Regions from separate parts of the Lysinibacillus sp. AR18-8 genome, predicted to be linked through region 4. Evidence: riboswitches for the same ligand, from Rfam matches in the RefSeq annotation. Region 4 holds a riboswitch; each other region holds the start of a gene.
The links. A riboswitch is a leader RNA that binds a small molecule or an ion and turns the genes downstream of it on or off. The one in region 4 is predicted to bind thiamine pyrophosphate.
Positions count from the first base shown of each region.

Region 1: linked by a shared signal. The riboswitch ahead of thiM (hydroxyethylthiazole kinase) and the one ahead of thiW (energy coupling factor transporter S component ThiW) in region 4 are both predicted to bind thiamine pyrophosphate.
Region 2: linked by a shared signal. The riboswitch ahead of BFM98_RS04860 (ABC transporter substrate-binding protein) and the one ahead of thiW (energy coupling factor transporter S component ThiW) in region 4 are both predicted to bind thiamine pyrophosphate.
Region 3: linked by a shared signal. The riboswitch ahead of thiT (energy-coupled thiamine transporter ThiT) and the one ahead of thiW (energy coupling factor transporter S component ThiW) in region 4 are both predicted to bind thiamine pyrophosphate.

Region 1 covers NZ_MDGU01000014.1:109,545-111,747, forward strand. Annotated here, with positions in the region: gene mbcS (acyl-CoA synthetase MbcS) at 1-664, opposite strand, end outside; TPP riboswitch at 855-952, shown strand; gene thiM (hydroxyethylthiazole kinase) at 1,036-1,803, shown strand; gene thiD (bifunctional hydroxymethylpyrimidine kinase/phosphomethylpyrimidine kinase) at 1,791-2,203, shown strand, end outside.
Region 2 covers NZ_MDGU01000006.1:33,004-35,206, reverse strand. Annotated here, with positions in the region: gene BFM98_RS04865 (thiamine-binding protein) at 1-222, opposite strand, end outside; gene BFM98_RS04860 (ABC transporter substrate-binding protein) at 224-1,219, opposite strand; TPP riboswitch at 1,373-1,483, opposite strand; gene parC (DNA topoisomerase IV subunit A) at 1,592-2,203, opposite strand, start outside.
Region 3 covers NZ_MDGU01000030.1:80,947-83,149, forward strand. Annotated here, with positions in the region: gene BFM98_RS24475 (hypothetical protein) at 1-119, opposite strand, end outside; gene BFM98_RS19760 (magnetosome magnetite crystal formation protein family) at 175-498, opposite strand; TPP riboswitch at 624-731, shown strand; gene thiT (energy-coupled thiamine transporter ThiT) at 866-1,426, shown strand; gene map (type I methionyl aminopeptidase) at 1,589-2,203, shown strand, end outside.
Region 4 covers NZ_MDGU01000010.1:152,903-155,105, forward strand. Annotated here, with positions in the region: gene BFM98_RS09780 (MFS transporter) at 1-684, shown strand, start outside; TPP riboswitch at 751-858, shown strand; gene thiW (energy coupling factor transporter S component ThiW) at 953-1,453, shown strand; gene BFM98_RS09790 (VWA domain-containing protein) at 1,682-2,203, opposite strand, start outside.

The DNA.
Region 1 (2,203 bases), on a different contig from region 4:
GTGCTGCAGTCGCCCAAACAATATCATTTTCTTGTACACCCAACCAATGTGGTGCTGTTGTTCGTAAATGAGCATAGCCCCAACTATGCGTATGCACTGCTGCTTTTGGATTTCCTGTTGTTCCGCTTGTATAGGCTAAAAATGCATTGTCTGTGCTTTTTGTTGGGATAGGATTTATGTAGGTTGTAGGTTGATTATTCATTTTTTCAAGTATGTTCTGCCAAGGTTCATGTGCATTCCCTATGACAAATTGCAGTATGTCTTGTAAATTTCCCACTTTATCGAACTGTTCAATATAGGGTTCAAATGCAATAACTGCTTTAGCATTTGCATGATGAATTCGATACTCAATATCCTTTGTTCTTAACATCTCAGAACTTGGAATAATAGTTAAACCCGCTTTCAATGCAGCAATATACACAATATATGCTTCAACCGAACGTGGTACCATTACTAAAATGACATCACCTTTCTTTAAACCTTGCTTGGTGAATACATGTGCTGCTTGATTCGCTTTTTCCAATAAATGTGCATATGTAATACATTGGATGTCTTGGTTTTCTTCATAAATGATTAAAGCATTTTTGGCTGCATCCTGAGCATATTTTTCAATTTCTTCTACTATGTTATACCATTCTGGTGCAACTAAATCTTGTCTTTTCATGGCAATTGCCCCCTTTTGTTATGACACATTATAAAACTCTTTTTTCAGCATTTTCAATGGTTTGTGCTTAATTTCGGTAAAGTCATGACAACTATCATACCCTCCTATATGGCATCGGTCACATTTTATCTATAGGAAAACTTGCTATTGAATACAAATGAAAAGTATGGTACATTTTGGTCAACTAAAAGCAAGATTGCAGGGGGACTCGTAAGAGTTGAGAAGGTAAAACCTGACCCTTTGAACCTGTTAGTTAATACTGACGTAGGGAGCAATAAACATCGTTTTCAGATGAAAGGCTCTTTTCGTGCATTTTTACACAAAAAGAGCCTTTTTTGCATGCTTACGTCCATCCCTAAAGGAGGACTACAATGATTTTTCAAACAATTCGTCAACAGCAACCACTTATCCATTGTATAACCAATTATGTAGTGGCAAATTTTCAAGCAAATGGTTTATTAGCGATAGGTGCTTCACCAGTAATGGCCGATGACTACCAAGAGGTAGAGGAGATGGTGGCCATTGCTCAAGCATTATTAATTAATATTGGAACACTTAATGATCGCACAAAAAGTGCCATGTTATTAGCAGGTGAAAAAGCCAATAAACTTGGTATTCCTGTTATTTTAGATCCTGTCGGAGTTGGAGCCACAACTTATCGTAAGGAAACCGTAAAATACTTACTGGAAAACATACACTTTGCCGTGATTCGCTGTAATCTCGGCGAGCTAGCAGCAATAGTTGGTGTAAATTGGCAACAAAAAGGTGTTGATAGTGGTCATGGCACTATCGCTATGGAATTAGAAGCCACATCATTGGCTCAACGCTATCAATGCATTGTTATTGTCACAGGAGAACGCGATTTTATAACTGATGGCAAGCATAGCCAATGGATCGCTGGTGGTCATCCACAAATGACGGAAGTAACGGGTACAGGTTGTTTACTTAGCGCAATTTGTGGCGCAGCCTATAGTGTAAGCCATAATCCTTACCAACAATTAACAGAAACACTTACTTACTATAAAAAAGCAGGTGTACTGGCATCCGCATTTACTGCAGACATTGGTGATTTTCAAATAGCCTTACTCAATGCTATACATCGCTTATCAAAGGATGGTGCAGCTTCATGCATATTGTAACAACAATCGCTGGCTCAGATAGTGGTGGTGGCGCGGGTATACAGGCTGATTTAAAAACATTTCAGGAATTAGAAGTGTTCGGTACTTCTGTTATTACTGCTCTAACTGCTCAAAATACTTTGGGTGTAACAGGTGTTTGCCCTATTGACGTTTCCTTTATAAAAAAACAATTAGAGGCCTTAGTAGAAGATTTTCCAATCGCTGCGATTAAAACAGGAATGCTTTATTCCTCAGAAATTATCAAAGCAATTGCACACAAGATCAGGGAGCTAAACATTCCGCTGATTGTTGATCCGGTGATGATTGCAAAAGGTGGGGAAAGCCTATTACAGCAAGAAGCTATCGATGCCTTACGCTCAACTTTATTACCACTTGCTACGGTTGTTACGCCCAATATACC
Region 2 (2,203 bases), on a different contig from region 4:
AATGACATTAATGGCACCAAGTTCGATCATCTTCTCATTCATTTTTTCAATGATTTGGAGCAATGTTGAAAGCTCACCCTCCATCGTTGTTTCCAATGGATGTACCTCATATTTCACCCCAGAAGCATCGATCACCGCAATTGCTGCATCGACATATGGTATAACATCTTCATATTTCTCTGTCTTCGGAATGATTTGTACACTGATTAATGAATTTGCCATCTTATTTGGCCTCCTTTTTAGGTAAGAAATCATTAGTAAAGGCTTTTTTCGCATCAAATTCGCCCTCTAATACTTGATTGCTAGACATCCATTTCGCGTAATTTTCCCACACAGAAAGCTTTTGCTCTCCCCATTGCTTGGCATCATCCTGATATTTATCAGCCAGCCATTCCTGACTTTTATGCACTAACGCTTTATCTAAATCAGGGGCCGCTTCGATTAAAATATCAGCCGCTTCACTTGGGTTTTCAATTGCGTATTCATAGCCCTTCGATGCAGCTGCCACAAAGGCTTTGACTACATCCGGGTTGTCCTGTATCATTTTTTCATTTGTAGCTAAAACTGGCGTATAATAATCCAATTGATCACTATAATCTGTAAGATATAGCATATTAATCTTTTCCCCACGCAGCTCAGCCTCAATCCCAGTCCATGCATAATAAATCCAAGCAAAATCTATATCTTTTTCCATCATTGTGAAGAAATCTAAATCCCCTGCATTGACGATATCTAGCTTATTAATATCTGCCTTTTCTTTTTGCATGAGTGATTGTAAAACGGCTTGCTCTAATGGCGCGCCCCAACCACCATAGGTTTTACCTTCAAAATCCTTTGGCGATGTAATGCTCTTTGAAGCAATAGAAGCAAAGCCAGATGTATTATGCTGTATAATTGCTGCGATGGAGACCAGCGGCACATCCTGTACTCGTGCCTGTGTTATGCCTTCCTGATAGCTCACGCCAAAATCCGCCTTTCCAGAAGCAACAAGCTGATCTGCGCCCGCCTCACCAGGCATAATAATATCAACATCTAAACCCTGTTCCTCAAAATAACCGAGTTTTTTGGCAACATATAGTCCTGTATGATTTGTATTCGGCGTCCAATCCAGTACCACAGACACCTTTTTCAGCTTGTCTGCAGCCTGCTTGTCATCCTTGTCACTACAGCCTACTAATGTCAATAGTGCTGCCAATAAAATAAAAAACCATTTTTTCATGCGAAAGCCTCCCAGTTTGTAATATGAAAGTGTTCATGAATGAATGTTGTCACCAGAAGAAAGCGTATACAATGTTGGCAAGCTGTTGCTTGAAAACATAAAAAAACGCCTAGGATTCCTCCCAGACGTATTGCAATCAATCTTCAAAACTTTGCTTTTTGAATAGATGTTCCCTACGCTGGTACGAGCCAAATCAGGTTCAAAGGGTCAGCGTCTATCGGACACAATCTCAGCTAGCAATTACTAGCCCCCCTACATTCTTTCGCTATGAACTTTTCGATGATTATTATACCCATAGTTTCACTTAAATGACAAGGTGCTATTTTGGAATAGAGCTTAAAGCCCAGTACTCCTTAGAGACTGGGCATGCATTTAGCTTGGTTTCTGTTCTTTTTTGGCTGTTACAACATGAGAAATTGCTCCATCTGTTGCAATATCCACTTTAAATGAACCATTGGAATGGCGATCCGCACGAGACAATGCTTGTACGTCAATCATCTCTTGAACACCTTTTTCAGTTTCAATCACAACCTGCTCCTCGTCTGTTGCTTGAACAACTGCCACAATTCGGTGAGGGTTTGCTTTTAACTCTGTTAATACTTTTAGTCCACGTTTTGCACGACTTGCTACTTCAACTTCAGCGACATTCATTTTTTTCACGGCCCCACGCTGTGTCACAATCACTACATATTGGGTAACATCAGGCTGTAATACATTGACTCCAACTAAGGCTTCTCCATCTTTTAGTGTGATCCCTTTCACACCACCTGTTTTCACACCTGTCACAGGTAGTTCCTCCATTGGGAAACGAATCGCATAGGCTGTATCCGTTGTGAGCATCAGCTCCACGTCATCAGTCACAAATGATGCATAGATCATCGCATCACCAGCCTTGACATTCATCGTTTTAATTGGCTTTGAATAACGCGTTACCGCATAGTCTGCGAGTGGTGAGCGCTTAATTTGGCCATCTTTTGTGGCTGT
Region 3 (2,203 bases), on a different contig from region 4:
TTTTTTCGAGTTGTGGTTGTAGGCGTTGTGCCCTTTTTTGCAGCCATTACTTTTTTTACGATAGGAATAACAATAGGTGCTAACTTAACGGCAGTTTTTACAACGTTTGATACTTTCATCCCAAAACAGCTCCTTTTACAATTACTACTACCTGTTTCACTTAAAAATAAAACATTAACGGATAACACGAACAGCCTGAATTATATTCCAAATCACAATACCTAGTGAGACGAGAGCATAGATGGTGAATGAAGCAAACCAAATAATCATCACTGTATTATTACTGGAGGTTGGATCTAAACTAAATGTGGAAAAAACAAAGACAATAAAGAATAGAATGCCAAAAACAAAGGGTATTAAATGAGAGACAAGTGCACGAATCGAATGGCTTTTTACATCACTGTCTTTTGTCACGAAATATACAATTAATGGAACGATAAAAGGGGCGAAGAAAATACTAAGATAACTAAAGGCAGCTAAAATTTTTTGATTCTCCATAGTTGTACCTCCTTTTTAAATATTTACGCATGAAAAACAGCAAAGTTTCAAAAAAATGATGTATGGAAGGTTGTAATCCTTCAATCCTTTGCGTACAATGAGAGTGTTCAAATAAATTCAGATGTAACGACCACAAGGGGAGCTGATGATGTCAGCTGAGACTGGGCACGTAATGCCTTGACTCTTCGAACCTGTAAGTTAACGCTTGCGTAGGGATGTGGATAGAAACCGACACTTGTACGATGTGAGGCTCTGTCCTGACATCGTTTTTTCGTCCGTAAAGGAAAAAAGGTGTCAGAAAGAGACATATCAGCGCTTTTCTATTCCTGCTCTTGTATCCTACATCGGAACAAAGGAGAGAATATGTATGGACAAAAAAAGACTATTAATGCTAGTGGAGATTGCGATTTTTGCAGCGATAGGTCTCGTACTGGATCAGGTTTCCTTTAAAGTATGGGCACAAGGCGGCTCAGTTAGTCTTGTTATGGTACCGATTATGTTAATAGCATTTCGCTGGGGCTTAGTAGCTGGTCTTACTACGGGACTACTTGTGGGTGTTATGCAAACAATGTTTGGTTCTTATATCGTGCACTGGCTACAAGGATTACTAGATTATGGTGTTGCTTTTACTGTTGTAGGATTAGCGGCGGTTGTACGTGGACCAGTGTTAGACGCTGCTAAACATATGAACAAAACAAAAATGGCACTTTATATAATCATAGGTACCGTTATCGCGGGCTTCTTACGATACACAGCACATACAATTGCTGGTGCTGTATTTTTTGCCGAATATGCGGGTGACCAGAATGCATGGATCTATTCCATCATCTACAATGGTACATATATGCTACCAGCAACCATTTTAACGGCTGTCGTTGGTGTTCTTTTATTCACAGCCGCTCCCCAATTAATGCAAAGAAAAGCTTAATGCTAGTCCCTTCACGTGAGTGGAGGGACTTTTTTGTCGTGAATAACTCTTTTAGCACTTTGCAAAGTAGGAAAGCATACAATATTTAAAGCGTTTATCGTTATACGCATAAAAAGTTATGTTATATTAAAGAATAGATATTAGATGAAAGGGACGTTATACATGATTGTAAAAACGCAAGAAGAGATTGAAGCTTTTAAAAAAATAGGACGCATTTGTGCTGAAATTCGCGAAGCAATGAAAGCTGCCACAAAACCAGGTGTTACAACACTTGAGCTTGATGAAATTGCTGGTCGCATGTTTGCAGAGGCTGGCGCTATTTCAGGACCAAAGGGAGAATATGATTTTCCAGGGTATACATGTATTAGCGTCAATGAAGAAGTAGCACATGGTATTCCAGGAAAGCGTGTTATTCAAGAGGGAGATATCGTAAATATTGATGTTTCAGGCTCTTTAAATGGCTATTTTGCTGACACAGGTATTTCATTTGTTGTGGGTGATGGCTATGAGGACAAAGAAAAGCTTTGCCGTGTTGCTAAAAGTGCCTTTGATCGAGCAATGACAAAGGTAAAGGCTGGATCTAAATTAAATCAAATTGGTAAAGCTGTTGAACGCGAGGCAAATGCTAATGGGTTAACTGTTATTATGAATTTAACAGGTCATGGCTTAGGTCAATCTTTACATGATGAACCAAACCATATTTTAAATTATTACGATGCATGGGATACTACTATTATGAAAGAAGGTATGGTCCTTGCGGTTGAGCCATTTATCTCA
Region 4 (2,203 bases):
GCCATTGTAGCATCTATTTTATCTTACTTTTTATTACCTTCTACCAAACCAAACACTGCTCAACAGAAACAAAAGCAAGACAATCTGGCGAAGCAAATGGCTCGTTCCATACATATGCCTTATTTTGTTATGCTCATAATTATGCTGGTGTTCTCGTTTGGAATTGCAAATTTCCAAACGACATTGTCATTATTTGTGACAGAAAAGTTTAATTACACACCTGTAGATATAGCGATTATATTAGTTGTTGGTGGTGCTTTTGGAGTAGTAGTACAAATGTTTATTATTACACCACTGTTCAATCGTTATGGTGAAATGAAAGTAGTACTAGTAAATTTATTTATTGCATCCGTTGCTATTTTCTTAATATTATTTGTTTCTGGCTTTGCCCTTATTTTAGTTGTAGCAACAATTTTCTCTACAGCAACGACATTAATTCGTCCAGCTGTTAATACACTCATCTCAAAGCTTGCAGAGAAAGAGCAGGGATTTGCTGCGGGCTTGAATAATGCCTATATGAGCCTCGGAAATATGATTGGACCCGCTTTGGCAGGTTTATTATTTGACTGGAATATGAATAGCCCATATATTTTCGGTTCTATCATATTATTAGCCTGTTTCTTCCTAGCGCTCATCTGGACAGTGAAAAAAGCACCTCATTTAATGCATCCCGATACAAAATAGTCTGAAAAATCATTGACTATTTTTAGCAGTATGTTACATTATTGTTGATTCACAAAATTGAATGATTTTAACCACTAGGGGAGTCTTTAAAAGGCTGAGACGTATATGGTAATATACGGACCCTTTGAACCTGATCTAGTTCACACTAGCGGAGGGAAGTGGCGCTACTTGCTGTTGTCACTATACACACACAAGGCCGCTTCCTATTGTTTAAAGGGGGTGGCCTTTTTATTTTTCCTCACGAACTTTACCAAAAGGAGTGAACTTTATGTCAATTCGTAAATTAACAGTCATGGCTTTATTAGTAGCCGTTGCTGTTGCAGGCTCTACTTTCGTATCCATCCCAACAGGAATCGCACGTGCTTACCCAGTTCAGCATGCTATTAATGTGATAGGAGCCATTATACTTGGACCCGTACCAACAGTTATAGTTGCCTTTGTCACTGCCATCATTCGTATCCTTACTGGAACAGGCTCTCTACTAGCTATCCCTGGTAGTATCATCGGTGCGTTCTGTGCTGCCCTTGCCTATAAATATAGCAATAAAATGTGGTTAGCTGGTATCGGAGAAGTTATCGGAACGGGCATTCTGGCTTCACTTATTGCCGTCCCTTATGCAAAATTATTCATGGGAACATCTGTAGCAGTATTCTTCTTCCTACCAGCCTTTTTAACATCAAGTACGATCGGTGCTATTTTAGGTGTAATGGTTGCGAGTAGCTTGCGTAAAACAGAGCTAGTAAAGAGGTTTAATTCTTCTTTTTATTGAGAGAAATTGAATTATGAGCATTCATTGAGCTGGGGTAGTCCAATTTGGATCGCTTTTCTTCTTTTTATGAGCGGCTGTGGCTCTACTTAGAGCGCTTTTCTTCTCTTTATGAGCAAAGAGCCTACTTTTTAGATAATTCTTACCCTCTTTACAAAGGGGATAACTCTCTATTTCAAGGAATATAAAAAGCAGTGCAAAACTATTCGAGTTTGCACTGCTTCCTCTATTTTAAGATCGTTTTTTCATGCCTTTTAACAACTGTGCTACATTTGTGTCTTCTGGTATAGTTTTTTCCTCAACAAGCGGCTCTTTTTTCTTCGCATTCGTTAGGAAATTCCAACCAAAACGTCTTATGGTAATATCAATAAAGAAAAGAAGCATACTCGCTAAGAGTAGCCATGTGGCAATATTTTGCCGATCTGCTCCTTTTGTCGTAAAGTCACGGAAGACATCTTGTGGTTCCTTTAAAACAGTGCCTCCTGTTCGTTGAGTTAACTCTTCTATCAGTTGGTTATTTACAGGGAGTAGTTCGTATTCAGCACTATAAGGAACACTTAGCCCTGCCTGATAAATGGCCTGCTTTTCATCTGCTATACGGAAGAAAATTAATCCAGGTTCAGCTTGTACTACAGCTCGAACTTGAGATGCGGAAATGGTTTCAAGTTGTGTTTCTAGCTCCTCCCCTGCTTCATTTACCGCTACAATATCTAAAAATGCGGCTTCATTTGTAGGGTCTGTAATCATAAAGGA